3 linked regions of the Synechococcus elongatus PCC 11801 genome follow. The protein of the gene in region 3 interacts with the protein of the main gene of each other region in a pairwise test. Links are inferred from orthologs where the notes say so. Each region holds a gene or a part of one and is shown on either strand. Other genes may lie near its edges.

What was found.
Region 1: the proteins of ftsZ (region 3) and rlmN interact in binary tests that used the Escherichia coli proteins (3 or more experiments, as listed by UniProt). The link is inferred for Synechococcus elongatus PCC 11801 from one-to-one orthologs.
Region 2: the proteins of ftsZ (region 3) and DOP62_RS10135 interact in binary tests that used the Escherichia coli proteins (3 or more experiments, as listed by UniProt). The link is inferred for Synechococcus elongatus PCC 11801 from one-to-one orthologs.

What each region holds. Positions count from the first base shown.
Region 1 is NZ_CP030139.2:123,730-133,245, reverse strand. Bases 4,596-7,417 are described here. They hold rlmN (23S rRNA (adenine(2503)-C(2))-methyltransferase RlmN), read right to left. Parts: upstream 6,639-7,417; coding sequence 5,553-6,638; downstream 4,596-5,552. Other genes in these bases: ald (alanine dehydrogenase), read left to right, coding at 6,899-7,417; DOP62_RS00650 (chlorophyll a/b-binding protein), read right to left, coding at 6,620-6,790; DOP62_RS00660 (replication restart DNA helicase PriA), read left to right, coding at 5,243-5,434; DOP62_RS00665 (sodium:solute symporter family protein), read right to left, coding at 4,596-4,777. Also shown: DOP62_RS00700 (class I SAM-dependent methyltransferase), read right to left, coding at 1-206; DOP62_RS00695 (ferredoxin), read right to left, coding at 209-598; DOP62_RS00690 (DUF1257 domain-containing protein), read right to left, coding at 601-987; DOP62_RS00685 (DUF2997 domain-containing protein), read right to left, coding at 1,030-1,233; DOP62_RS00680 (HEAT repeat domain-containing protein), read right to left, coding at 1,525-2,277; DOP62_RS00675 (GNAT family N-acetyltransferase), read right to left, coding at 2,368-2,853; DOP62_RS00670 (hypothetical protein), read right to left, coding at 2,844-2,996; more of DOP62_RS00665, read right to left, coding at 2,993-4,595; more of ald, read left to right, coding at 7,418-7,990; DOP62_RS00640 (TolC family protein), read left to right, coding at 8,180-9,516.
Region 2 is NZ_CP030139.2:2,031,788-2,041,442, reverse strand. Bases 3,275-6,235 are described here. They hold DOP62_RS10135 (rod shape-determining protein), read left to right. Parts: upstream 3,275-4,234; coding sequence 4,235-5,236; downstream 5,237-6,235. Other genes in these bases: mreD (rod shape-determining protein MreD), read left to right, coding at 5,971-6,235; mreC (rod shape-determining protein MreC), read left to right, coding at 5,261-6,010; DOP62_RS10140 (single-stranded DNA-binding protein), read right to left, coding at 3,644-4,006; DOP62_RS10145 (GNAT family N-acetyltransferase), read right to left, coding at 3,275-3,506. Also shown: DOP62_RS10160 (Coq4 family protein), read right to left, coding at 1-220; DOP62_RS10155 (potassium channel family protein), read right to left, coding at 346-1,434; DOP62_RS10150 (phospholipase D-like domain-containing protein), read left to right, coding at 1,596-3,035; more of DOP62_RS10145, read right to left, coding at 3,075-3,274; more of mreD, read left to right, coding at 6,236-6,654; DOP62_RS10120 (cbb3-type cytochrome c oxidase subunit I), read left to right, coding at 6,787-8,238; DOP62_RS10115 (cbb3-type cytochrome c oxidase subunit II), read left to right, coding at 8,235-8,987; DOP62_RS10110 (DUF2231 domain-containing protein), read left to right, coding at 8,994-9,521; DOP62_RS10105 (DUF2231 domain-containing protein), read left to right, coding at 9,521-9,655. UniProt on the Escherichia coli protein: Forms membrane-associated dynamic filaments that are essential for cell shape determination. Acts by regulating cell wall synthesis and cell elongation, and thus cell shape.
Region 3 is NZ_CP030139.2:1,387,627-1,397,174, forward strand. The notes cover bases 6,695-9,548. They hold ftsZ (cell division protein FtsZ), read right to left. Parts: upstream 8,784-9,548; coding sequence 7,605-8,783; downstream 6,695-7,604. Other genes in these bases: DOP62_RS06655 (phasin family protein), read left to right, coding at 6,695-6,832; thiD (bifunctional hydroxymethylpyrimidine kinase/phosphomethylpyrimidine kinase), read right to left, coding at 6,817-7,608; DOP62_RS06670 (cell division protein FtsQ/DivIB), read right to left, coding at 9,003-9,548. Also shown: nifJ (pyruvate:ferredoxin (flavodoxin) oxidoreductase), read right to left, coding at 1-2,795; DOP62_RS06635 (PIN/TRAM domain-containing protein), read right to left, coding at 2,918-3,997; radical SAM family heme chaperone HemW, read left to right, coding at 4,109-5,299; panB (3-methyl-2-oxobutanoate hydroxymethyltransferase), read right to left, coding at 5,296-6,102; more of DOP62_RS06655, read left to right, coding at 6,404-6,694. UniProt on the Escherichia coli protein: Essential cell division protein that forms a contractile ring structure (Z ring) at the future cell division site. The regulation of the ring assembly controls the timing and the location of cell division.

The sequences.
Region 1 (9,516 bases), 1.3 Mb from region 3 along the record:
TGAGCGGCACTGGCATCACTGCCAATCACTTCGCTGAAATCATCTGCAAGGGCGATCGCCGCTTGACCATTGCCCGTCGCACAGTCCCAAACCCGCTGGCGATCGGGTGCAATTCGGGCCAAGTAGCGAAACCAGCGGCGTGGATAGCGAGGTCGAGCCCTGGCATAGCTAGCTGCGACCGCTGAGAAATGGTCAGAGAAAGACACGTCTAAGATCGCCGACGCTGCTTCGATCGCTCTTGGGGAAAGCCCAGCGGCATGATGACTTGGTTACGGCGTTCCGCTTCCAACTGCCGGAGTTCGCTGGGATTGACCCAGTGGATGCAATCGACAGGACAGGTATCGATCGCCTCTTGTACCAGGTCTTCAGGGTCACCGTTCTGCCGAACGACTCGCGAACGCCCGTAATCCGGCTCAATGTAGAACGTATTGGTGGCCACATGCGAACAATAGCGGCAGCCAATGCAGGTGACTTCATCCACCCAGACCAGCTTTTGCCGCAGTTCCCCGCCCAGTTCCGGCTCGAGTCCGCTACGGGCTTTGCCACTGCGGAGACTTCCCCCCAGTTCTGGCTCCAGCCCGCTGCGGTCTGCATCCATTGTTAGCCGTTCCAGCGTTGGACAACCAAGCGAATCGAACCATCCGCTTGTTTCACTTCTTCCGCCACTTGGAAGCCTTGATCGGCGGTGGTGGAGAGCACCGTGCGGTAGGCATAGCGCTGGGTAACTTGGCTGAGGAAACGCTCCACCGTCAGCGGTTGCTGCCAATATTGGAGGTCGGCGACCAGTTCATATTCTTGGCCATTCCAACGGAAGCCAATGTCGTAGCCATTATTTTGTTCGATCGCCACGGTCGCAGTTTCCGTTTGCCCTTGATAGCCCCGCACCGGCACCGGACCTGCTTTCCAGTCAATGCCGAGATCTGTCAATGCCGACTGAAGAAAGTTGAGGTTGCGGATCTGCGTTTTGATGCGGCTGAAGTGAGACATAGAAACCTCTATCCGACAAACGAACGGGGCCAGCGATCGCGATCAGTAGTCGGTCGATTGCTCGACCGAGGTAACAACTGCAGCATTAGCGAAGTAGTCAGCTGAAGGATGTTGGGTCACAACCTGCCCCAGCTGTGCTTCGATTTCGGCAGTGATTTCGGTGCAATGCTTGCCCTGAATCCCCGTGACTTGTTCTTCAACCCGTCCATCGGGATGAATCACAAACTCCAGCGTTTCCAAGGTCATAGCAGCAATCCAAGCGATCGGGATGCGGTGAACGACTCAGACAATGATCAGGACAAGCCGAGCTGGCTGTCGCAAGATGCTCTTACCGTAGCTCAAATATTCGGTGAGGTTAAGGCTCAGTAATTAGGTTTTTGGCTGAGCTGCAACTGCCAGAAACCAATGGAGCGATCGCACCCAAGTTTGTCCCTATCATGCGCTTCAGCACTACTGCGAGCCATCGAACGGGTCTGGCTTGCCTGCCACACAATCACCTTAAGCAGGCAAATGAATCGGGGTGTGCTTCAGCGATCGCTACCAGAGCAGGCCATCTTGCTGGAGGGTTTCAATCATTTGCAGGGCGCGAGCATCGCCGACTTGCAGTAGCGAGGCTTTGGCATCTTCGCGCACACTCATATCTTCGTCTTCCACCAAAGCCTCGATCAGGGCATCGATGACTGTGGCGTAGACGATATTGGCAGGCAGTGGTCGGCACAGTTGGCCCAGCGACCAAGCACAGTTGCTGCGTACATCGGCTTCCGGATCACGGCGTAGGGCTTCAATCAAGCTGGGAACCGCACCGATCACGGTTTCGTAATCAACGACGGCCGTGTTGCCCAAGGAGCTGGCTGCCCAAAGGCGAACCGGCGCAATGTCGTGGCGCAGCGCTTCGATTAGGGGTTGAATCGAGCGGCGATCGCTGTAGTTGCCCAGCGCCCAAGCCACTGCTTTGCGAACATTGTCATTTTGATCGTGGCGCAGACATTCAATCAGAACATCGACGGCTTGGTGACTGACATTGCGCCCCAAAGCATAGGCAGCCGCTGTCCGAATATTGGGACAGGTATCATCCAGCGCTTTGATTAGGTGAGGAATCGCCCGTGGTTCAGTCAAAGCCGCAAAAGCCCGAACCGCTGCCAGACGATTGAGCGCGTTGGCATCCTGAAGCTGCACCAGCATCACTTCGGGATCTGGCGGTGTGGTGTCTTCTGTCTGAAGGAGCTGATCGAGGGGATCGACCAAAGCCGATTCCACGTCCTCAATCAAGTAGAGATCATCACTGCGCATAAAAAATACTTTAACCAAAGAGGGGTTCGGGTCGATCTGTCCCGTTCGCTCTGGGCTAGCGGCAGTCTATCGAAGGACCTCCACGGACAGTCAGGACTCGCTGGCAGCGTTGCGGATCAGTGGCTTGCTGAGACTCAAGCTTTCTACACAGAACCCCGCACGTTGGTACAGGGCGATCGCGCCGGGATTATCGGCATAGACCTGCAAACTGAGGCTGCGATCGCCTTGCAACTCGGCCCAGTCTTCTGCTTGGGCCAGCAGTGCAGTGGCTAGCCCCCGCCGCCGATGTTCCGGCTCCACATAGACGAGAAAGATGTAGGTCTGGCGATCGCCTGTGCGTTGGTCTTGCGACTGTCCTAGCCAAAGACCCGCGACAATCTGGCGATCGCCAGCCGTCACGATCCACCAGATCGACGTCTCTTCGCTCAGAAAGCGATCGAGGGTTCGGGCAAGATGGCTAGGTGGTAGTGATGCCGTGCCTTCGCTGTAGCCCGCTTGGAGATAGCGCAACAGTTGAGCGCGATCGCGGGGCTGACCACGCTGCCACTCATAGCCGGCAGGTAAGGCTACCGCCACAGCACCACAGCAGCAGGCTCGATCGGTGCCGGTGCTGACATGTCATCGGGCAGAAAGGCGCGGGCACTGACCGCAACCAACGCCACAAAGAAGGTCAGCACAATCAACAGCGGCAAAACGTACTGGCGGAGAACGGTGATCATGGCAAGAGTGTTGGGGTGGGTAGGGTTGGAAGACGGTGATGGCTCAATTTCCGCAACCAGAACCCACCCAAAACAGCGGTGAGCAGCGCGAGCCAGCCAGTCAGAGGCTGCAAGAGCAAGAAGCCTCCAACACTGAACATACTGCCGAATAGCAGCAAAGAGGCTGCGACAATCCGCAGGCCATCAATACGAAGGTCTTGAATTGGAGCCAGCCCCGACTGTTGTTGTTGTCGTCGCCAGCCAGGGCCACCCGGGCGAATTCGCGCGTAGAAGCTCTGCAAAACCGATTCGGGCTCGGGGGGGGTCAGCAGCATGACCGTAATCCAGATTGCCGCTGAAATCAGGGTTGTGACCAGAAGCCGTAACCCAAAATCAGGGATTTTCAGCCAAGGCAGCACTGAGGTCGAAAGGCCAACAACGAAGCCTGCCAGCATCGCCGCCAATTCCGCTGCCGCGTTAATCCGCCACCAATACCAACGCAGAATCAGGACAACGCCAGGACCAGTCCCGATCGCAATCACCAAGCGGAAGACCGTGCCGACATCATCACTGAAGAAAGCGGTGACAGCCCCCAAAACAGTCACGAACACGGAGGCAAGCCGACCGACTGTCACCAGTTCCGCTGCCGAAGCCTGCGATCGCCAGAAACGGCGGTACAAGTCATTCGTCAGATAAGAGGCGCCCCAGTTGATGGAGGTCGACACCGTACTCATGAAGGCGGCGAGTAACGAGGCAGCCACCAACCCCAGCAACCCCGGCGGCAAAAAGTCCAGCATCAGCTTGGGATAGCCCAACTCTCGATCGCTCAGGTTGGGATAGAGCACGAGGGCTGCTAAGCCAACAATGACCCAGGGCCATGTCCGTACAACGTAATTGATGATGTTGAACAGCCAAGCCGCTTTGGCGGCGTCGCCCTCGGTGCGAGAGGCTGCCAACCGCTGAATAAACTCCCCCCCACCATCGCTGCGACGGAAAGTCCACCACTGCAGGCCGAGATAGGCCAAAAATGTCGTTGTGGTCAGGCCAGCCGTTTCAGTCCAGTCGAAGCTGCCCCCGCTCCAGCGGAAGGGAAGAAAGTCGAGCGATCGCCCCAAGCCCATCGCCTGCAGCTGATCGACCAAGTTACCCATACCGCCAATGCTGCTGACGGCACTGGCCGCCACAATCAAAGCCCCGACCAGCGCTAGGACGAGCTGGAAGAAATCGGTAACCACGACCCCCCAAAGACCAGAGACCCCCGAGTAGACCAAGACGATCAGGCAAATTGCAATGACACTCCAGAGGCGACTGTTCTCGCCCACATCGAAGCCCAGACTGTTCCAAACGCCCAGCGCCTCGATTGTTTTGGTCATCGCCAGAATGGCGTAGCCGATGCCGATACAGTTGATCGGCACTGCAAACAAAAAGGCCTTGATCCCCCGTAACCAAGCTGCTGTCTGACCGCCGTAGCGCAGCTCTGTTAGTTCCGCATCGGTGATGATCTCCGATCGCCGCCAAAGACGGGCAAAGATATAGATCAAGCTGACGTGGGCAAGACCAAAGCACCACCACTCCCAGTTACCAGCAATCCCGCGCGTCCCAACCAGTCCAGCAACGTAGAGCGGCGTATCAACCGAGAAGGTCGTAGCGGCCATACTGGCGCCGGACAACCACCACGGCAGCGATCGCCCCGACAGGAAGAAGTCTTCAATGCCCCGCGAGGCTCGGCGGGCAAAGTACAGACCAATACCTAAGCTGATGACCAAGTAAAGACCGATGACCACCCAGTCTAGAAGCTGCATCGTGGTGAAAGGCTAACTGCGGCCTCATCTTCGCACTGTTCTGCAGCTTAGAAAAAGAATTACGATTGCGCGATCGGAATTCTCTTTAGAAAGTTTTTAGATTTTCTCTCAACTTTAGGCAAGGCATCGTGACAGGGTAAGAAGCGGCTCAGCAGCGCTACTGCGATCGCGGTTTCTCGCTTTGATTGATGCAGCGCTCTTAGCATAAATGTCACTTAGCCAACAGGAAGCCAATTCAAAAATGTGATGTAGTTATTTGAAGCATTTAGGAAAATTTCCAATTCCCCCAAAGCATTCAGCCTGCTAGGTTTTCTTAGAAACTAAAGAAAGTTCGCAGTTTTCCCTTGATCCCCGTCTAGTTTTCGCCGATATGATGCCATTAATTGCCGATTCTGTTCAGCAATCGGACTACAAAAACTGTTAATGCAGCCTGTTCTCTCTTGCGGACTAAGGATCGATATAACCATGACAACGATTCAACAAATTCGCTGCCCTAATTGCGGCCGTCCCGCAGAACGGGAGCATTTTGCTAGCCGCCAAGTGCTGCAAACCCAATGCCCCTGCTGTGACTATTTGTTAGTTACCTGCAGTCTGACGGGCCGCGTCATTGAAGCCTATGCACCGGGCATTGGTTCTCGGCCACCCCAGTGGGGTTAAGTCCAACCAAGCCTTGACTACCAACCAAAACAGAGTCATGAGAAGCGATCGCTGAATTTTAGCGATCGCTTTGATTTTGTTGAGTTTGCGACAACGGTCAGGAAAGCTCTGGCTCAGCTTAGACCGTGAGAGAGGTTGGCCGTCGATTGGCTCGCAGTTGCCCACAGGCTGCATCGGCGCCCAATCCTTTAGACCAACGCACAGTGACTGCAATTCGCTGCTGGCGCAACGCTTCGGCAAAGGCATCCACTCTCGCCTTGCTGGGGCGCTGATATTCAACCTCATCAATGGGGTTGTAGGGGATCAGATTGACGTGGCTTTGGAAGCCTCGCAGCAGTTTTGCCAGTTGCTCAGCTTGAGCAGGATGGTCATTCAACCCTGCCAGCAGAATGTATTCGAAGGTGACGCGCCGCCCTGTGATCTGAACGTAATCGCGGCATTCCTGCAGCAAGTCAGTGATGGGGTAGTGACGTGAGCTGGGGATAATTTGGTCGCGCACTGCTTGGCTGGACGCATGCAAACTGACCGCCAAGGTGAACTGTAGAGGGCGATCGCCCACGCGACCGGTTTCGGCGAGGCGGCGAATATGGCCGGGGATCCCAACGGTCGAGACTGTGATGCCGCGCTGGCCAATGCCGATGTCTTGGTTGAGGCAGCGAATCGCCGACAGGACTGAGTCAAGGTTGAGCAGGGGTTCACCCATGCCCATGAAAACGATATTGCTGACTCGTTGCTGCCAGTTTTCTTGAACGGTCAACACCTGATCGATGATTTCGTGGGGCGCGAGGTGCCGCCGGAACCCCCCTTTGCCCGTGGCACAAAAGTCGCAGGCCATGGCACAACCCACCTGCGAGGAAACACAGACTGTCAGGCGATCGCCCGAGGGAATGCCAACCGCTTCAATGATTTCGCCATCATCGAGCTGCAGCAGGTATTTAACCGTGCCGCTCGGCGATTGACTGCGCTCAGCGATGCGCGATCGCCCAACGGGAACCGATTGCAAGGACTGACGCCAGTCTTTGGGGAAAACGCTAATCTCCGCCAAGTTATGGACGCTGCGCTCGTAGAGCCATTGGTGCAGCTGCTTGGCACGGTAGCTGGGCTGCCCTTGGGCAACAACCCAATCCTGTAACTCCGGCAGCGATCGCCCCAATAAAGGAGTCGTTTCAGCAACCGCTTGCGGTTCTAGACCAGACCGAGCCAATGGAGGAAGCCCTCGTGAGTGGTGATTTCAAAGGCGATTAGCGTGATAAAGCCCAGCATGGCCAAACGCCCGTTCAGCTTTTCAGCAGTCTCATTGAAGCCAAAGCGAGGACGATCGCGGCGAGGCGTGATGGTTGGTTCTAGGGTGGTCATAGCAGCAGCAAGCTTTTCTCCATGATGTTGCATTTTGTCAATAAACGGAGGTGACGTTCGCGATCGCTGGAATCTGCCACAATAAGCCCGTTCAGTCGGGACCGCAGCATGGACATCGGAGTGCCGCGTGAGCTCAAGGATCAAGAATTTCGGGTCGGGCTGAGCCCTGCCAGCGTGCGATCACTCAGTCTGCAGGGACATCAGGTCTGGATTGAGCAAGGGGCTGGGGTCGGATCGGGATTTCCAGACGAAGACTATTTACAAGCAGGTGCCAAGGTCGTCGCTACGGCCGCAGAAGTCTGGCAACAGCCGCTCGTGGTCAAGGTGAAGGAGCCGCTGCCCCAGGAATACGACTACCTGCGATCGGACTTACTCCTGTTCACTTACTTACACTTAGCAGCCGATCGCTCCCTGACTGAGCGACTGATCAGCAGCGGAACGACCGCGATCGCCTATGAAACTGTCACCGCCCGCAATGGCAGTTTGCCGTTGTTAATGCCGATGAGCCGGATTGCAGGTCGACTGTCGGTGCAATTTGGAGCTCGCTTTCTAGAACGCCAACAAGGGGGACGAGGGGTTTTACTAGGTGGGGTTCCCGGTGTCAGTCCTGGCACGGTGGTGATTCTGGGTGGCGGGATCGTCGGAACCGAAGCTGCCAAGATGGCGATCGGCCTGGGTGCCAAAGTCCAGATTGTCGATATCAATGTTGAGCGGCTAGCTGAACTGGAGACACTGTTTGGGTCCCGGGTTGAACTGCTCTACAGCAGTCCTGCCGAAATTGAAGCCCGCGTCCCGCAAGCTGACCTGTTAATTGGTGCAGTTTTAGTGCCCGGACGCCGTGCACCGGTGCTCGTTAGTCGCAACCTGATTACCCAGATGCACCCCGGCTCAGTTGTCGTGGATGTGGCAGTAGATCAAGGTGGTTGCATTGAAACCCTGCGTCCTACTAGCCACAGCCAACCAACTTACGTAGAAGCAGGCGTTGTTCACTACGGCGTGCCCAATATGCCTGGGGCTGTTCCTTGGACAGCGACACAGGCTCTGAATAACAGCACACTGCCCTACGTCCAAGCGATCGCCGCCCACGGCTTGGGTAGTTTGGATCGCGATTCTGGTTTGGCGGAAGGACTGAACGTGGCTCAGGGACAGATCGCCCATCCGGCGATCGCGGCCGCCTTCCCCGACCTACCCCACCGTTGAGCGATCGCAGCTGAGAGTCTCACTAAAAAGCGGCTGTTTCCTGAGTTCTCGGCGATTGAACAGCGCAATGGGAACTCAGTGCAAATGTTGCGGTTCTCGGTACATTAGGCAAGGATTCCCTGAGCGAAGAAAATTCTCTAACTGCGGATCCGCTTCCCTTTGACCCTGCTCTTTTGTTCAAACACCTCCATGGCTGCTTTTCTCTACCGTCTCTCTTTGCTGAGCGCTCTGGCGATCGCAGCCCATGGAATGGAGCCGCCTGCGGCGATCGCGGACATTGTGGATCCTCAGGCTACGGGCCCATCCCCCACGATTGCCCAAAACTCCCCACCACCAGCCGCAACCACGCCGGCACCGACGACGCCTCCATCGAGCCCCGTCAAGGAAGTAGTTCCTGATGCCAATCTGCTCAAGGAGTTGCAAGCTAACCCAAATCCCTTCCAGCTTCCGAATCAGCCCAACCAAGTTCAAACCGAATCGCTCCAACCACTGACTTTGGAGCAGGCGCTGAATTTAGCTCGCCTCAACAATCCCCAAGTCCAAATTCGCCAGCTCCAAGTTGAGCAACGGCGGGCAGCGCTGCGAGGAACAGAAGCTGCTCTTTACCCAACCCTTGGGCTTCAAGGTAATGCTGGCTATCAGCAGAGTGGCAACCGGCTCAATGTGACTGAAGGGTCTACCGTTCAGCCCACAGGCAGTAGTCTCTTCACCACTCTGGGACAATCTTCGATCGGGGCAACCCTCAACCTGAACTACACGATTTTCGATTTTGTCCGGGGTGCCCAACTAGCTGCCAGCCGCGACCAAGTCACCCAAGCAGAACTGGATCTCGAAGCCACCCTCGAAGACCTGCAGCTCACTGTTTCTGAAGCCTACTATCAGCTCCAGAATGCCGACCAGCTCGTTCGAATTGCGCGGGAATCGGTTGTTGCCTCGGAACGAAGTCTCAAAGATGCAGAGGCTCTATTCAGAGCTGGCGTTGGTACCCAGTTTGATGTGCTGCGGCAACAGGTTCAGCTTGCTCAAGACCAACAAAATTTGGTTGACAGCATCGGAAATCAAGATAAAGCTCGCCGTTCCTTAGTGCAGGCTCTCAACCTGCCGCAAAACGTCAATGTCTTGACGGCCGATCCTGTAGAACTAGCCGCACCTTGGAATCTCAGCCTCGACGAGAGTATTGTCCTTGCTTTTCAAAACCGTCCAGAGCTCGAGCGGGAAGTGCTGCAACGCAATATCAGTTACAACCAAGCCCAAGCAGCCCGAGGACAAATCCTGCCGCAATTGGGCCTGCAAGCCTCCTATGGCGTAACCGGGTCAATCAATAGCAACCTCCGCAGTGGCAGCCAAGCTCTGACCTTCCCATCACCAACGCTCACGAATAACAGTAACTATTCTTATTCCATTGGATTGGTACTCAACGTGCCGCTGTTTGACGGTGGCTTAGCCAATGCCAATGCCCAGCAACAGGAACTGAACGGCCAGATTGCGGAGCAGAACTTTGTGCTGACGCGCAATCAAATTCGGAC
Region 2 (9,655 bases), 640 kb from region 3 along the record:
GCGCTTCAAGAGAGGGGCGAGCTGGTGCGTAGTGTTCCTCAGCGAGTTGAGCCACTGCCGGATGCGAAAGCATCCAAGCCCGACTCTGAGCTGCGATTTCCGTTTTATTGAGAGAATCGGCGATCGCCAACACGCGATCGAGACTTTCGGCACGGGCTGCTTTTAGGAAACCGAGCAGCGTCCGCAAATTTTCGAGCCGCTGTCCCAAATTGATCAACATGGCAAGTCCTCTTCGCCGTTTCCACTCTAGGAGTACTGTTGCGCACACTCCAGAGAGATCCTGCTTGTCTTAAGACATCTGACTCCGTCTGACTCAGGGATCAACCTTCACCTCAGCAACAAGGGCTAGGGACGCTGACGCACGCCTCGATACTGCACTTGGCGCTGAAGGGCGTAGTGTTTGGCAAAGCGGGGTAGATCGCCACTGTGCCCCATGACAATCAACGTGTCGCCAGCATGCAAAAACAGATCTGAACCAGGCCGCAGGATCATCTCGCCGGTAGATCGCCGTAGCGCCACGATAATGAAAGCCCCCTTGCCGCTGACTTCAACTGACCCTAAGCGATGGCCAATCAGTGGCGATTGGGGGGCGATCGCCAGCTCATCCATTTGGATATCCAATTCACCCAATAATTCATTGAGCGTTTGGTGACTATCACTACTCTCCAATAGACTCGATGAAGCTGGATTAGTAATTAAATAGGCCATCCGTAATGCGCCGATCGTCGCAGGCAAAATGACGCGATCGGCTCCAGCCTGCAATAGCTTCTTCTCAGTGGCGGGCAACTCTCCCCGTGCAATGATGGTCAAGTTAGGATTGAGTCCTCGAGCTGTCAGCGTAATAAAAACATTGGCAGCATCATCAGGTAAAGCAGTTGCTAAAGTCAGTGCCTGTTCAATACCCGCATCTAGTAGAACTGTTTCATCTGTCGCACTGCCCCGCAATGCTAAAAAGCCTTGCTCTTCTGCTTGTCGGACTCGAGATTCATCACTATCGATAATGATCATCGGCAGATTAGCATCCGCAATCTTGCGAACTAGAATTTGGCCAATTCGACCAAAGCCGCAGATAATCACGTGCTGTTTCAGGTTTCGAATCTCTCGAGTCATGCGTCGCACGCCCAAAGCGCGTCGAATTTCGCCTTCCGTCACCAGCTGCGCCAAGCCGCCGATCAGATACACCGCTGAGGAAGTGCCCGCCAGGATGACGAAGATCGTGAAGACTCGCAGCTCAGGGGTATTGATCGGGCGCACTTCGCCATAGCCCACCCCAAAAATCGTGATGACGACCATATAGATCGCATCCATCAAACTCCAGCCCGCTAACCAGTAGCCCAAGATGGCGATCGCTTGGGTCGCGACAAAAAACAGTCCCCCAATCAACACCTTGCGCAGGGATGGCGGGAGCGATCGCCGGGGTGAGCCAGCCGTCATGGAGCCAAGACGCGATGCATGGTTGAGTTCTAGTCGGAATCAGCAACCGAGAACTGTATCCAGCGCAGCGATCGCCCACCCCAGAGCTGAAGCTGGGCTTAAATCTGACTGAGTTTGCAGCGAGATCCCGTCCTATTGAAGAGAGTTGCCAGATGCTCAAGATGAAGCCTGGAGTGATCGCTTTTCTACTGGGACTGCTCACCGCCTGCCAAGCGCCGCTCGCGCAGATTCTCCCCGTTGCTGGCGGTGGCTCCACTCGTTGGGATGCCAATGCGCCTCTACAGGTTGCTTTTAATCACGATCCAGACCAGCGATTTACCGACGGCTTAGGGCGCGATCGCGAGGGAGATGACCTGGAAGGGCGACTCCTTGCCAGCTTGGAACAAGCAACAACTTCAATCGATGTTGCGGTTCAGGAAATCCAGCTTCCTCGACTGGCAACGGTCTTGGCCCAAAAACACCAGGCGGGCATCCCGGTTCGCGTCATTTTGGAAAACCAATATCGCCAGCCCTGGAGTCAGCGCCTCTCTGCCCCGATGAGCGATCGCGATCGGCAACGACTGGAGAACTACCGGCAACTGGCCGATCGCAATCGAGATGGCCAGCTCAGTCCAGCTGAAATTGCCACGGGAGATGCTGTCGTCATCCTTGAGCGTGCTGGGGTGCCGATCCTAGATGACACCGCTGATGGCAGCAAAGGTAGCGGCCTCATGCACCACAAGTTTGCGATCATCGATCGCCAATGGGTCGTCACCGGTTCAGCCAACTGGACAGCCAGTGATTTCTTTGGCGATCCGGGTCGACTGGCCAGCCGAGGCAATGCTAATCATCTGCTCTGGTTCCGCAGCCCTGCGATCGCCGCTACCTTCCAAACAGAATTTGACCTTATGTGGGGAGATGGCCCCGGTAACTTGCCCGACAGTCTGTTTGGCCGGGCGAAGCCGCCGCGATCGCCGCAATCAGTGCGCGTAGGTCAGACCCGTGTCCTGGTGCAGTTTTCGCCCTCCAGCCTGCGATTGCCTTGGGAGCAGAGCACCAATGGCACGATCGCTCGTTACCTCACGCAAGCTCAACAGCAGGTTGATCTGGCGCTCTTTGTTTTTTCCGAGCAGGCGATCGCGGATGTTTTGGAAGCGCGATCGCAGCAAGGCACCCAGATTCGCTTGCTGATTGACCCTGGCTTTGCCTATCGGCCCTACAGCGAACTGCTGGATGCGTTCGGCCTAACGCTACCCGATCGCGACTGTCGTGTTGAGCCTAACAATCGCCCTTGGGCAACACCACTGGGAACTGCCGGAGTGCCGCGTTTGGCGCCGGGCGATACGCTGCATCACAAGTTCGCCGTGATCGATCGCCAGCGTGTGCTGACCGGATCCCACAACTGGAGTGCAGCGGCAAACGAAAACAACGATGAAACCTTTCTGGTCATTGAGGATGCAACCCTAGCGGATCGATTCAGTGCCGAATTTGAGCGACTCTATGCCAGTGCGTTCTTGGAAATTCCGCCAGCTCTACAACGGCGAGTCAACGAGGCCAATCGCCGCTGTGGGAGTCGATTGGAAATCGCACCCAGCCGAGATTCCGCAGAGCCTGAAGACTAACCAGTCATGTCTTTCATCGCGCGATCGCACCTGTGCGGATCAGGTGGTTGACCACTGCATGAACAACTCACGCTCCCCAGTGCGCTCATCCAGTCGCTCTTCAACTGGCTTGAAGCCGTGTCGGCGATAGAATTTCTGCGCGCGATCGTTGTTCACGTACACACAAAGTCCCAGCCCCTTTCGCAGGGACTGCGCCTGCCGGAGGAGTGCGCTACCGATACCCTTGCCTTGATGCGTTGGATCAACGAACAAGGCTGCCAGACTATCCTCCACAAGCGACAGAAAGCCCACAGGCGTTCCAGCTGCATCACAAACCACGTAGGTTTCGGCTCCGGGAAGGTACTGGTCTCGCATGGCCTCGGCTTGAGAGAGCCAAAACTCGTCGGGAATGAAGGCGTGCGCTTCGCGGGAAGCGGAAAGCCAGATGTTGACGAGAATTGGGAGATCGTCATTGTTGGCCAGACGAATCATGCAGCCCTCTCAGTCACCATTGGTCATCCTCAAGATGCCTGTTTTATGCCTGTTTCAAGCTGCTGTTTGCGATAAAAAGCAGTCCTACCACGGGCTGGGTAAGACTGCGGATTGTTGAATTCAGCTTGACTTGGTTCCTAGAACAAATCGCTATCGGGATCTCGAGGTGCCATCCCACCTTCCTGATCGCGGCGCGAGCCGAGCAGTTCGAGACGATTGCCCCTCACCACAGGAGTGGTTCGCTGCTTGCCATCGCGATCGGTCCAGCTTTCGATTTTGAGGGCGCCACTGATCCCGATCAGGCTGCCTTTTTTGACATAGTCGATCGCAACTTGTGCCTCACGCCCCCAAAACTCCACGTTGAACCAGTCGGGTTCATCGTTCCGGGTGCGGCGATTGACCGCCAGCGAAAACTTACAGACTACTGAGCCGGACTCGAAGTAGCGAGCCTCAGGGTCGCGGCCCACGCGCCCCACCAAGTTGACAACATTTAAGCTCATCGTGCAGTCAAACTCCCGTGCGTTGCTCAGTTTCATTCTGGCAGTTGTCGCCCAACCCGCCGAGCCAATCGCTGCCTAGACTGAGTTAGCAGGAGGCGATAGAATCCTCTGGCGTTGCAGGCCACTCCACTGCGTTTCTGGCTTGCTACTCAGCTTAATTACCGCAGCCACGTCATCAAGGCGGATTTATCAGTGAGTATTCTTCGGCGCTTCTCCCTCTCCCGCGACATGGGTATTGACCTAGGGACGGCCAACACACTGGTCTATGTCTCCGGTAAAGGAATCGTTCTGCAAGAGCCTTCAGTGGTCGCGATCGACCAAAACCTCAAGAAACCCCTAGCGGTCGGCTCTGAGGCCAAGTTGATGTTGGGGCGTACGCCCGGCAGTGTCGCAGCCCTGCGCCCCCTGCGGGATGGTGTCATCGCTGACTTTGATGCCGCTGAGCTGATGCTCAAGCATTTCATCCGGCGGGTGCAGGAAGGGCGATCGGGGGTTGCCCGCGTCGTGATTGGCATTCCCAGTGGCGTCACGGGGGTGGAACGACGGGCAGTGATGGAAGCTGCAACCCAAGCAGGCGCCCGCGAAGTCTATCTCATTGATGAGCCGGTTGCAGCCGCGATCGGGGCAGGACTGCCAGTGGCAGAACCGACCGGGACGATGATTGTCGATATTGGCGGTGGCACTACCGAAGTCGCCGTGATGAGCTTGCAGGGCATTGTCCTCAGCGATTCAGTGCGAGTCGCAGGCGATGAACTGAGTGAGGCGATCGCGCAGTATCTCAAGAAAGTCCACAACCTCGTGATTGGTGAGCGAACCTCCGAGGAAATCAAAATTATGGTCGGGTCGGCGTTCCCCGACAACGAATTTGACGAGACGACCATGGAAGTCCGGGGTCTGCACCTGCTCTCGGGTCTGCCCCGTACCGTCACGATCAAAGCAGCGGAAGTGCGCGAAAGTATGGCGGAGCCGCTGAATGTAATTGTGGAAGCCGTCAAACGTACCCTCGAAAAAACCCCGCCAGAATTGGCAGCAGACATCGTCGATCGCGGGATTGTGCTTGCCGGCGGCGGCGCTTTGGTGCGCGGCTTGGATGAGCTGATCAGCCATGAGACGGGCATCATCACCCACATTGCACCAGACCCACTCAGCTGTGTGGTCTTGGGAACGGGACGTGTGCTCGAGAACTTCAAGAGTCTGGAGCGGGTGTTTAGTGCTAGCTCCCGTGCCTAGCGCGGTACGAGACGGCAGAACACGATGACGGATGTGCTGCGTTGGTTCAATCGCTTTGGGATCCGCGTGGCGATCGCAGGGGGACTGATTGGGGTCGCTTGGATTTTGCGGCAAACCCAAGGTGCCCTGTTGGCAGAGGTCTATGCCTTGATCACTCGCCCCTTTTATCCAGGGCCAACGCAGCAGGAATGGGTGCAGTCGGCAACGGTGTCGGGTCTAGAACAGGCACTCCTAGAAGCCGAAGCCGAGAATCGAGTTCTGCGTCAACAACTCGCCCTGCAACCCAAACAGCCCCCGGGAACCGTTCTCGCCCCGATCATTGGTCGCAGTGTCGACAGCTGGTGGCAGCAAGTCACTCTCGGACGCGGTAGCCGCGCTGGGGTGCAAGTGGGGGATAGCGTGAGTGGTCCAGGAGGGCTAGTGGGGCGCATCGTTAGCGTTTCCCCCAACACCAGCCGGGTTCTGCTGATTACCGATCCCAGCAGCGGCGTCGGCGTAATGATCAGCCGATCGCGCAGTCAGGGCTACATTCGCGGCCAAGGCACCAACCAAGTCACCGTGCGCTTTTTCGATCGCGATCCCGTCGTGCGTCCGGGGGACGTCGCCGTGACCTCCAGCGCCAGTACACTTTTCCCCGCTGGCTTGCCGGTCGGGGTAGTTCAGAAAGTTGATCTGCAAGCCACACCTGCCCCCGAGGCAGTCTTGCAACTCTCGGCTCCGATTGGGCAGCTAGAGTGGTTGACGATTCAGCGATCGGTACCCAGCCCGCCATGAGCTTCAGTGCTGACGATGCGCGATCGCCTTGGCTGGCGACTGGCTTATCGGCACTGGGGCTAACCTTGCTGATGCTAGTTCGGCTCCCTGGTTTGGAGCTGGCAGGTATTGCGCCTCACTGGGTGCTGCTCTGGTTGATTACGTGGGCACCGGGTCATGCCGTCTGGCAGGGGATTGTGGCGGGGGTAACGCTGGGATTGCTGCTCGATGCGCTCAGTACTCCCTATCCCACCCATGCACTGGGACTAGCGATCGCGGGTTGGCTGATCACCGCTGGCTACCGCCGCCGCTGGTTTAGCTTGGAACCGATCGCGTTAGTCAGCCTCTGTTTTGGCCTGGCTATTTTGATCGAAGCCACGACGGCGCTGCAATTCCTGATTCACTTTCACGATTCCAATAGCTGGTCGCCCGAAGCCAGCAATACTGCCCAGCGAATTATTGCCGACCTCAACCGCCCTCTAGTGCCCGATCAAAAGGTGGGCATTAACCCCCGCTATGTCGCTCAACCGCTGTACTTTTTGCGCGGGATTCTCTGGGACTTCGCCCATATCGGCTTGGCTTCAGCCGTGATCAGCAGTCTATGCCTACCCCTCGTCTTTATCCCGTTGCGATCGCTCTGGCAGGCTAAACGCGATCGCCTGTAAGGCATGGCTGGCAAGGCTAGCGATCGCTGGCGATCCGTCTGGATCAGGGCGGAGACCTTAAGCTTTCCTCAGAGGAAATTGCCGAATCAGAATTGCCTGTGGATACTGAGGGCAGTTTTTTGAGCCCCTGGCATGACTATCGCGAGCCCAACGGGGTTTCGTCGCCTGCCCCCCTGGCTGGCACGACTGGCGGGCAGTTCAACGCTGAGTGAATCTCAGCCCGATCATGCGGCTTGGGTCTGGCTGGGAGGTGCGCTGGTCTGGATGATTCTGGGCATGTGCCTCGGCATGATCGCCGCCATTAAGCTGACCTATCCCGACTTCTTGGGTGGAACTGCACCGCTTGGCTTTGGGCGCGTCCGTCCCGAACACGTCAACACGATTCTGTTTGGCTGGATTGTCGGCGGTGAAATTGGTGCAGCGCTCTACATCCTGCCTCGTGTCTGTCAGCGATCGCTGATCTTGGGAGAACTGGCTTCCTTGAGCGGCTGGGCATATCACATTGCTGTGCTGCTGGGCCTAGTTAGCGTCAGCTTGGGTTGGACAAAGGGTGCCGAATACGAGGAATGGGTGCGTGGCATCAACCTCGCGGTGGTGATTACGGTCAACCTTACGGCGCTTTGTCTGGCCTTGACCGTGTTTGAACGGCGAGTCAGTGGATTGTTTGTCAGCGTCTGGTACTTTTTCCTGTTCGCGATCGCCTTTGACTTCATCTACATTCCCGCCAACCTGAGTCGGAATGCAGGCGCGGAAGGTGCGGTGATCAACTGGTACTACGGCCACAATGCCGTTGGTTCAGTGATGACTGGAGCAGGACTGGCGATCGCCTATTACGTGGTGCCGCGGCTGCTGAATCGCCAACTGTTTGCCCACGGCGTCGCCACGCTGAGTTTCTGGACTTTTGCCGGTTTCTACATCTGGAATGGCGGCCACCACTTGCTCTATGGGCCGGTGCCGCGCTTCATCACGATGATGGGCTACTTCGCGGCCTTTGGTATGACCCTGCCCTTCGTCCTGTCGACAGTTTCGCTCTGGGGAACGATTTGGGGGCAGTGGCGCGCCATTTGGGAAAGCATTGCGGTGCGCTTCGCTGTGCTGGCGGCTTTTGTCTACTTTTGGGCTTCGGCTTCGGGAGCCATGCTGGCCTGGCATGAACTCACCATCATTCAGCACTTCTCTGACAACACGATCGCCCACGTCCACCTTGCCTTTTTGGGTTTTACAACGCCAGCCCTGAACGCCTTGCTCTATCTAATGGTGGAGCGCGGTCTACGACGTCCTTTGATCCCGGTCCTGCAAAAACTGCACTGGTGGATGTTTGTGATTGGCTGCGCCCTCTACATCTTGCCGATCTACGGAGCCGCTTTTTTTGAGGGTGTTGGTTGGTTCCAGCAAGTGCCTTTTAGCGAAACCGTTGCGCTGCGCTACCCCTACTACTACCTGCGGATGTATAGCGGTTTGTTCCTAATCGGCGGGCAGCTCGCCATGGTCTGGAACCTGATTTATGCCTGGCGATCGCCGGCACTGGAACCTGTGGCTGCGATCGAATCACCTGTCTGGCTGGTTCCGGGAGAAGACGCATGAGACGCCTCTCCTTTCTGCTCTCGGGGTTGCTCATCCTCTGCCTGGGCGTGTTCATCATCAGCGAGCTATCGATCCGGATTGCTGGTGATACCGTTCCGTCCCCGGGGCTACAGCCCTACAGCGAAGTGGCGCTGCGCGGCCGTCAGGTCTACATCGAAAATGGGTGCCTCTATTGCCACACCCAGCAAGTTCGACCGCTGACGATCGACGCACCTTATCTACATGGCACGCGCCCCTCGCTGCCCAATGACTATGTCTACGATGCGCCCCACCTGATGGGGACAGAACGTCAAGGTCCCGACCTCACCAACATTGGGCGCAAGTATCTGGGAGCTGAAGGTGCTGCCCAGTTGTCGGTGCTGCTGCGGAATCCGCGCTTGCAATTCGCCAATGCGACGATGCCGAGCTTTGATTTCCTCAGCGATCGCGATCGCGCTGATCTCGTCGTTTATCTCCAGACACTCGGGTTGTGGAAGGAAACCTACGACGGACCGATTGAGCGCTGGACCTTTGAATACCTGCGGGATGTCCCCAACCTGACGCAGGAAACGATCGATCAGATCGATGGACTGACCGAAGCGCGGCAAGTCACCACCGTGAATGTGCTGATGCTGGTCTGGTTTGGGCTGGCGGTGGTTTTGCCCTTCTTCTTGGCTTGGCGCAGCGGTCAATTCCGCGATATGGAAGCGCCAGCGCTGCAACTCAGCCAGCAAGCTGAAAATCCGACTGACCCTCGTGCTGGAGAGTAATTGATTTTGGACTTTCCGTTGAATCGGGCGAATTTGCCCTACCCCGATCCGCTGCATGCGATCGTGGTGCACTTCGTGATTGCGATGGTGATCATCTCGTTCCTGTTCGAGGTGATCGGGTTGATCAGCAAACGCCAAAGCTTGCTGAATGCGGGCTGGTGGAATCTGGTGGTAGCCGCGATCGCGATCTTCTTTGCCATCCTCTTCGGCCAGTTTGAAATCGGTCTCACCCAGCCGTCGCAAGCCGCTCAGCCGGTAATCGATCGCCATCTTGCTGTGGGTTGGTTGCTGCTGCTCTTGCTACCGAATCTTGCACTCTGGCAGGGCATTGAGCGATCGCGCGATCGCACGCGCATTTCTAAAGGTGTGCTGGCGTTTAAGGCGATCGTGGTCGTGCTGGTCTGCTACCAATTCCTGCTGGGTACCACGATGTATTGGGTCTACGGGCTGCATGTGGAGCCGGTGTCCACCGCTGGCCGAGCTGGACTACTCAGTACTGCGGTCAATCCTGAGTTGACTGGGGAGGTGCGCTGATGATCTGGTCCCTATTTGCAACCAATCCCAACTGGAGTAGCGGGCTGGATTTGGGGCTGAATGGTCTGCCCTACACGCTGCCAGTGCACCCCAACTTAGTGCACTTCACCATCGGCCTGTTCTCGATCGCGCTG
Region 3 (9,548 bases):
AAAATGCCGGTCTCCTGCGACTGGTCGGCGTTGAGCGTTTGCTGCACCAGATCGGGTGTAAGGGGATTGCCCGCGATCGCCGCAAGGTTGCTTAACAACTGCTTCGCCATCGCTTCCTGCTGATCGAGCGCAACCCGAAAGCCCAAGCCAAACTCCGCGTTGTCTTCAAACAGCGAATTCGACCAAGCAGGGCCACGCCCTTCAGCGTTATGCGTCCAAGGCGTCGTCGGTAGATTGCCGCCGTAGATCGAGGAGCAACCCGTGGCATTGGCGACCAACATGCGATCGCCGAACAGCTGCGTCACCAGCTTCAGGTAGGGCGTTTCGCCACAACCGGCACAGGCTCCCGAGAACTCGAACAGGGGTTGTTGCAGCTGCTGCTGGCCGATTTTGTGCAGATTTAAGACACTGCGATCGACCTCGGGCAAGTTGAGGAAGAAGTCCCAGTTTTGCCGCTCTTGCGATCGCAACGGGGCTTGTGCGGCCATGTTCAGTGCTTTGCGTCGCGGTTGCTGGCGATCGCGGGCAGGACAAACCTCGACGCAGAGCTGGCAGCCGGTGCAATCTTCCGTCGAGACCTGAATCGTGAACTGGCGATCGCCCCAAACCGGATCGCGAGCGGGAACGTGCTTGAACGCCTCCGGTGCTGTCTCCAACGCTTCTGACCCGTAGACTTTGGCGCGAATGACGCTGTGGGGGCAGACGACTAAGCATTTACCGCATTGCACACAGAGATCGGGCTCCCAAACCGGCACCGTGTCGCTGATGTTGCGCTTTTCGTAGCAACTGGTGCCGCTGGGATAGGTGCCATCGACGGGCAGCGCACTGACTGGGATTTGATCGCCTTTGCGAGCCAGCATTGAACCCAGTACATCGCGGACAAAAGGTGGAGCTGATGCGATCGCCGGTGCTTCCGGCACACCCGCCGCAACGGGAACGCCAACCGGCAAAGGTTTGAGGGCGGCCAAGGTCGGCTCAATGATCGCCAAGTTGGCATCAACGACTGCCTGACCTTTCTTTCCGTAGGTTTTCTGGACCGCCAGCCGGTAGGCCGCGATCGCGGCTTCCTGGGGCAAGACGCCCGACAGCGCAAAGAAAGCAACCTGCATCACCGTGTTGATGTGGCGACCTAGCCCTTGCTCCGCTGCTAGTGCATCGGCGTTGATCACCCAAGGCTGGAGTTGCTTATCGAGAATGCCCTGCTGCACTTTTTCGGGCAGTTGCTGCCACGTCTCCTCAGGGCTGTAGGGGCTGTTGATCAGCAGCGTGGCCTTAGGCGCAGCGCTATCGATCAGGTCGAAGCTGTGCAGAAATTGCCACTGGTGGCAGGCGACAAAGTTGGCCTGACTGATCAGGTAGGGTGCGGCGATCGGGCGGGGGCCAAAGCGCAAGTGGGAAACCGTGACCGAACCTGATTTTTTCGAGTCGTAGACGAAGTAGCCCTGCGCCCAGTTATCGGTGTCTTCGCCGATGATTTTGATCGAGTTTTTGTTGGCACCAACCGTGCCATCCGAGCCAAGGCCGTAGAAGATCGCCCGCACCGTGTCGTCGGCTTCGATCGACCAATCGGCATCCCACGGCAGTGACAGATGCGTCAGGTCATCCTCAATCCCGATCGTGAAGGGATGCTGCAGGCGTGGTTGAGCAAGGTGATCAAAGATCGCTTTAACCATCGCTGGCATGAATTCCTTGGAGGAAAGGCCGTAGCGCCCGCCAATGATGCGCGGCGGTTGCTCCAGCCGCGACAGGGATTCGACCACATCCAGATAAAGCGGTTCGCCGCTGGCTCCAGGTTCCTTGCAGCGATCGAGAACCGCGATCGCTTTCACGGTCGCTGGTAGTGCTTGCCGCAGTTCCGCCGCAGGAAAAGGCCGATAGAGCCGCAGCTTCAGCACGCCAACTTTTTCGCCTTGGGCTTGCAATGCTAGTGCGGTTTGCTCAGCGACTTCCGCACCGGAGCCCATCACCACGATCGCTCGTTCTGCATCCGGTGCGCCGACATAATCCACCAGCTTGTAGGCGCGTCCCGTCAGTTGCGCGAATTCATCCATCGCCGTTTGGACAAGAGCCGGAGCAGCGTTGTAGTAGCGATTAACGGTCTCACGGGCTTGGAAGTAGACATCAGGATTCTGAGCCGTGCCGCGAATCACCGGATGGTCAGGACTGAGGGCGCGACGTCGATGCTCACGAATCGCCTCGGCAGGAATGTATTGCTGCAATGCTTCGTCCGGCAGCAGTGCAATCTTCTGGATTTCATGGGAGGTGCGGAAGCCGTCAAAGAAATGCAGGAAAGGAATCCGGCTTTGCAGACTGGCTCGCAGGGCGATCGCGGCAAAATCCTGTGCTTCTTGCACTGAAGCAGAGCAAAGGAGAGCGCATCCTGTTCCCCGCACGGCCATCACATCGCTGTGATCGCCAAAGATCGAGAGTCCCTGTGCTGCCAGCGATCGCGCCGCAATGTGCAACGCCATCGGCGTCAGTTCGCCCGCAATCTTGTAGAGATTGGGGATCATCAACAGCAATCCCTGCGAAGCCGTGAAAGTCGTCGTCAGCGATCCGACTTGCAGCGCCCCATGCACAGCTCCAGCAGCGCCCGCCTCACTTTGCATTTCGATAATGCTGGGCACATCGCCCCAGAGGTTCGGTCGATGTGCCGCGGCCCAAGCATCAGCCCACTCTCCCATGGGTGAAGCAGGCGTAATCGGATAGATGGCGATCACTTCGCTGAGGCGATAGGCTACCCGCGCAACCGCTTCATTGCCGTCCAAAGTGGCGTAGACAGGGGAGGAGGCCATTTTTCTCCGCAGAAAGCGGCATCTGCTCCTATCGTGGGCACCGCGATCGCTGAAGCCTGCAGATTGCGCCGTTTTCTTAGCTTTCGCTCACGCTCTGTTACGCAAGGGATGGGGTGGAAGACCTAGGCGGGCATTAGTGAAACAGGCTTGGCAAAAATCAGGCGTCCGGCGGAGGTTTGCAAGGCACCCGTCACCATCACCGCAATCTCGCTACCAATAAAGGGCCGTCCCTCTTCGACGACAACCATCGTGCCGTCTTCGAGATAGCCCACGCCTTGAGCGGCTTCTTTGCCTTCCTTGAGAATCCGCAGGTCGAAGCGATCGCCCGGCAAATAGGTGGGGCGTAGGGTTTTAGCCAGGTCGTTGATGTTGAGTACCGTTACCTCTTGGATGCTGGCGACCCGATTGAGGTTGTAGTCCACCGTGAGTAATGGTGCTTGCAGGTCCTGTGCGAGGCGAACAAGCTTGGCATCAACGGTGCTGATGTCGTCGTAGTCGGCGCTGTTAATCGAGATGCGGTTAGCGTAGGTCTCGCGCAGGCGGTTGAGCACATCCAAGCCGCGCCGGCCCCGCGATCGCTTCTGGTCATTACTGGCATCGGCGAGTTGCTGCAACTCCTGCAAAACAAACTGCGGTACAATCAGCCGCCCTTCCAAAAAGCCCGTTTCAATCAGGGCTTCAATCCGCCCATCAATGATGCAACTGGTGTCGATCACTTTGCTGATTGCCGGTTTGAGCGTTCCTTCCGCTAGCAGGGCAGACTCAACGGAGCCCGGATTAACCAGCCGCAGTAGCGTACGGCCATGGGTATCGGCCAAGGTAATCCCCGACATGCCAAAGGCAATGCTGCCAATCACTGCTGCTAGGGGCTTGAGGAAAACAAACTCGGTTGGAATCGGCAGCAGGAAGACGGGCGTCAGGATCAGGTTGGCAATTACCAGACCGAGAATCAGCCCGACAGCTCGACTGATCAGTTGATCCGTGGGCATCTGCCGCGCTTGCAGCTGCAGTCGTCGGACGGTTGCTTGCGCCAAGAGACCAAACAAGCCACCAAACAAAGCAGTGAATCCGGCGACCACAAAGCGCAGTCCTTCCAGATCCGTGACCTGTTGCAGAGCGCGCTCCGGCAGCAGATCAACTCCCAGGAAACCGGTTACCGCACCGGTGATCAAAAAAAGCAGAATAATCAAAGCGTCTAACATAGTCGCGAACCGAAGCGGCGCAAACTCTGTGGCTGCACGGGATCGCGCCAGCCGCGAGGCAGGGTGCCCCATTATATCCACCCATCAGTATGGGCTTGCTGGCAACAGCGCATGACCAATTTGCCGATCGCAGCTTACCTGCACATTCCTTTTTGCCGCCGTCGCTGCTTTTACTGTGACTTCCCGATCAGTGTCGTGGGCGATCGCCTGCGGGGGGATCAGTCGGGCATGATCCGCCAGTATGTCGACGCACTCTGCCAAGAAATTGCTGCGACCCCCGTTCTCGGGCCAGCACTGCAAACGATCTTTTTTGGTGGTGGAACGCCGTCTCTGCTGAGCCCCAACCAGCTCGATCGCATTCTGCAGGCGCTCGATCGCCGTTTTGGGATTGCGGCAACGGCTGAAATTTCGATCGAAATGGATCCCGCGAGCTTTGATCGATCGCAAGCGATCGCGACGCGTCAGCTGGGCTTTAACCGCGTCAGCATTGGTGCTCAGGCGTTTCAAGACGGTCTACTCGAATGCTGTGGCCGCACCCATAGGCGGGCTGATATCGATCGCGCGGTGGCGGATGTCCGAGCAGCCGGTTTCGAGAATCTCAGCTTGGATTTGATCTCGGGTCTACCCGGCCAGACCTTGGCTGATTGGCAGGCTTCTCTGGAGGCTGCGATCGCCTTGGACCCGACTCACCTTTCGGCCTACGACCTCGTGCTGGAACCTGAAACAGTCTTTGGCAAGCGCTACCAGCCCGGCGATCGCCCCTTGCCAGCGGATGAACAAGCGGCAGCGATGTATCAGCTGACCCACGCCACGTTGGAGGCGGCGGGCTTTGAGCATTACGAAATTTCCAATTACGCGCGATCGGGATTTCAGTGTCGCCACAACCGCGTCTATTGGCAGAATGATTCCTTCTACGGGTTCGGTGTCGGCGCGACCAGCGCCCTGCGAGGTCAGCGCTTTAGCCGCCCCCGTCGCCGAGCAGATTACTTTGCTTGGCTTGAGACACCAGGGGCGATCGCGGCAGCCTGTGCACCGATTCCCCCCGATCCTGCCGATGCCTTGGCAGAGACGCTGATGTTGGGTCTACGGCTTGCGGAAGGGCTGGCTTGGTCTTCGCTAGAGCAGCAGTTTGGTTCAGAGTTTCTGCGATCGCTGCAACCGGTCATTCAGCGCTACCAACAAGCGGGTTGGCTGCAGTGGCAGGGCGATCGCCTTAGCCTGACCCAGCCGGAGGGCATGCTCTTTTCCAATCAAGTGCTGGCTAGTTTATTCGAGCGTTTAGATGCGATCGCGACTGTTTAGGCCAGCGGCTCTTGCTCGGCTGGCTGAGACTGTAGAAACTGGCGATCGCGGACTTCACGGGCATAGCGCTGGACAGCAGACCCGATCGCTTGGCGCAAGTTGAGGTAGGCCGGAGCAAAGGGCGGCTGGGTGGGCGTGAGGCCTAGCAAATCAGCCGTCACCAAAATTTGCCCATCACAGTCGGGGCCGGCTCCAATCCCGATCGTTGGAATAGAGAGTTTCGCCGTGATCGTGGCCGCTAGAGGGTCAGGAATATGCTCCAAGACGATCGCGAAAGCCCCAGCAGCCTCCAGCGCGAGAGATTGTTCCAAAATCTGCTGTTGTGCTTCGGGTGTTTGGCCCTGCTGGCGGTAGCCGAGCTGCCGTACGGATTGCGGGGTTAGGCCCACATGCCCCATCACCGGAATACCGACCTCGACCAGCCGTTGCACCGTTTCTAGGAGGCGCGGATAGCCCCCCTCTAGTTTGACGGCTTGGGCTTCCGTCACCTTCAGCAGCTGACCCGCTGCCAGAATTGCATCCTCTGGGCTGGTTTGGTAGGACAGAAAGGGTAAATCACTGACGATCAACGCATTGCGGCAACCGCGTTGCACTGCTTGCACATGGTGGATCATGTCCTCCAAGCTCAGGGGCAGCGTAGTGGGATGCCCAAGGGCGACCATCGCTAACGAGTCACCCACCAAGACCAGATCAATGCCGGCCTCGTCCAAAATGCTGGCGATCGCAAAATCCCAAGCAGTCAACGCCACGATCGGGCGACCCTGTTGCTTCCACTGACGCAGGTGACGAGGCGTGATCGGCATGGTCGCAACTGAGACGCGCTTCCCCACGCTATCAGACCGGCGCGATCGCTCGATAGGGGAGCAATGCTATGCTGAGATTGACTCGGACCTATGTGGTCAGAACGCCCAAATCCTGTCAGGACCGGAAGGTAGCAGCAGTAAGGGATGCTTTTGACAGGCGTAGACTCCGGGTCACTTTTTTTGCATGAGTCTTTGCGATCGCAGCGAATGTGGCCAGAGTCACTTCCCAGAGCGGCCCTATCGACTTCAACGCCCTGAATGGCAAGGCTATGCTGAAGCAAGACGCCCCAGAGCTGCTGGCATGAGCACTGTTACTGATCTTCTCCAAAAAGCGGTCTACCTCGGCATTGGTTTGGCTTCCTATGTGCCTGAGCTTGCCAAGAGTGAAAATCTCGCTGACCTGAGCGATCGCGTTCAAAAACTGGTGGATGACTTAGTTGCCCGTGGTGAAATGACCACGGAAGAAGCTAAGCAGGCAGTAGAAGAATTAGTTCGTCAGGCTCAAGGTTCTGTCGGGGGGCCTGCGGGTTCTCCCCCACCCATTCCTCAGCCAATTCAAATCACTGTTGAAGAAGTTGAGCCAGAGGCGAATACGAGCGCAGCATCAACTCCTGCCGACAGTGCGCCGCCGAGCAATTCGACTTCTGCCGCGGATGATCTTGAAAGTCTGCGCCAGCAAGTGAGTCAACTGCGGGAAGAGTTGAATCGTCTCAATCAAAACAAAGAGTAGAAGTGCCCAAGTGGACCTTGGCCGTGGCCGATCGCGAGGCTGTGGCGGAGTGCTTCGGTGACGTAGGTTTTGGCTGTTTGCGTCGCTGCCAGCGGATCAAGCCCTAGCGCAGCGTTGGCTGCAATCGCGGCAGCTAGGGTGCAACCACTGCCGTGGGTGTGGGGTGTCGCGATCGCTTCTGTCTTCAAGACTTGGGATTGCTGTCCATCCCACCACCAATCAACACCGTGCCAGTCACCGGTCGCGGCGCCGCCTTTGATCAGCACCGCCTGCGGCCCGCAATCCTGAATAATCTGCGCTGCTCGATCCAAATCAGTAGCGTCTTGAATTTCCATCCCTGCCAACAGTTGGGCTTCGTAGCGATTGGGGGTCAAGACGGTTGCCAGCGGTAAGAGGCGATCGCGCAGGACAGCGATCGCAGCCTGATCAATCAGCACAGCTCCAGTGCGCGACACCATCACTGGATCGATAATTCGAGGAATTGTGAGCGGAGCGATCGCTTGAGCGACCACTTCCATAATCTCGGCATTGAGCAACATGCCGGTTTTCAAAGCTTGAGGCGGTAAATCAGCAAGCACTGCTTTGAGCTGTGCAGTGACCCCTTCTGGGGCGATCGCATCCACGCGCGTCACGCCCAGCGTATTCTGCGCAGTTACACAGGTAATGGCACAAGTCCCGTGGACTCTGTGAAAGGCAAAAGTCCGCAGATCTGCTTGAATACCTGCCCCGCCGCCACTATCTGAGCCCGCAATGGTCAGCGCGATCGGAGGAATCACTGGGGCCGGTTTTGAATTTTCCGCTGCAAGAAGGCCGGTATGTCGAGGCCACCACTCACCGGTGGGTTGACTGAGCTGGGAGCAGCAGGCGAGGGGCTAGAAGATTGAGCGGTGATGGTCGAAGTGGTGTTGAGGTTGGGGCGATCGGTGCTGAAGCCCGTGGCAATGACGGTGATCCGCAGCTCTCCTTCGAGGCGATCGTCGATCACCGCACCAAAGATGATGTTTGCCTCCGGATCAACCACTTCGTAAATGGCATCAGCCGCCGCGTTGACCTCATGCAAGGTCATGTCCCGGCCACCCGTGATGTTGAAGACAACACCCCGTGCCCCTTCGATCGAGGACTCGAGCAGCGGTGAGCTAATCGCAGCGTGCGCGGCTTCCCGTGCACGTGACTTACCCGAACCACTGCCGATGCCCATCAGGGCTGAACCGGCATCGGCCATCACCGCGCGGACGTCGGCAAAATCAACGTTGACCAAGCCCGGAATTGTAATGATGTCAGAAATCCCTTGGACACCCTGCCGGAGAATGTCGTCGGCAACGCGGAAAGCTTCTTGAATCGGCGTTTGCTCCGAGATGGCATGGAGCAGGCGATCATTGGGAATGGTGATCAAGGTATCAACGGAGTTCTGGAGCGCAGCCGTGCCTTCCTCCGCTTGCTTCATGCGGCGACGCCCTTCAAACGTAAAGGGCTTGGTGACAATACCGACTGTCAGCGCCCCCACTTCTTTAGCGACCTCAGCGACAATTGGTGCCGCACCGGTACCAGTGCCGCCGCCCATGCCTGCAGTAATAAAGACCAGATCAGCACCTTCAAGAGCAGCGATCAGGTCTTCCCGCGACTCTTCGGCTGCCTTCATGCCGATCGCAGGATTCCCCCCGGCCCCTAGCCCTCGCGTAAGCTTCTGTCCCAACTGCATGCGCTTGGGGGCTGCGGAATGGAGCAGGGCTTGAGCATCGGTGTTGAGGGCCCAAAATTCAACCCCGCTGACATCGCTGCTGATCATGCGGTTGACCCCATTACTGCCACCGCCACCAACACCAATCACTTTGATGCGAGCAACGCTGCTGGGGATAATCAATTCTTCTGGCTGCCCTAGCGCGTCAAACCCCGACAGAGATCCATCACGGTTGAAGCCATAGGAGTTGTTGATCGGCATAGGGTCGGTCATGGGAGTGAGGAGTAGCGGCCAACCGATAACTTGAACAAGCTAGGTTGAACGTTAGTTTAGGGCAGCGAACTAAAAACAAGAGAATTATTGACGCACTCCGTCGGGAAAGGCAACCGTAACCAGTGGTTGTCAATCACAAAATACTCCGCACGCCCCCCTGAGCAATACGCGCAAGGCTTAGTCAAAAATGCTGATTGTGACACTAAAAACTACGTTGCTCTACTGTGCAACAGTTTGAGGCGATCGCCGTGGTGGAGTAGGTTTCATCTGCACCCGAGGGGTTGCGGGTTGTCGCAGGTCGATATAGGCGATCGCATCCAGATTCGTTTTCTCTGGCAGCTGCCGTAGGCGATCGAGGGTGGCAATTTGCTGGGGTAACAGCGCGGGGTCATAGGGACCGCAATAAACCAGACCGAGCTCTGTTTCCAAAATCAGATTGGTGGGGTCGCGCCAGTCCAATCCTCGAATCTGGACGGGACTACTGCTCAAAAGGGTATAGAGCGCTGGCCACAGGCGTTGATAGGGCTCGCGGTAGCCGCGTACCTTCAGCGTCGTCTGAGGCAAGTTGGCGCCGAGTCGCTCATAGGCGGAGAGGGGATGCCAAACGCCTTGTCGATCGAGAATGCCCCAGCGTTCCTGCGGAGGTTGATTCGGTTCCACTACGACCCGCGAGGCTTGAGCCGTTGCCATAATTTCTTGGACCGTGATTAGCAGACTGGCTGGCAGGAGACGGCGCTGGATCTGTACCTGTTGGAGGGGGGCTGC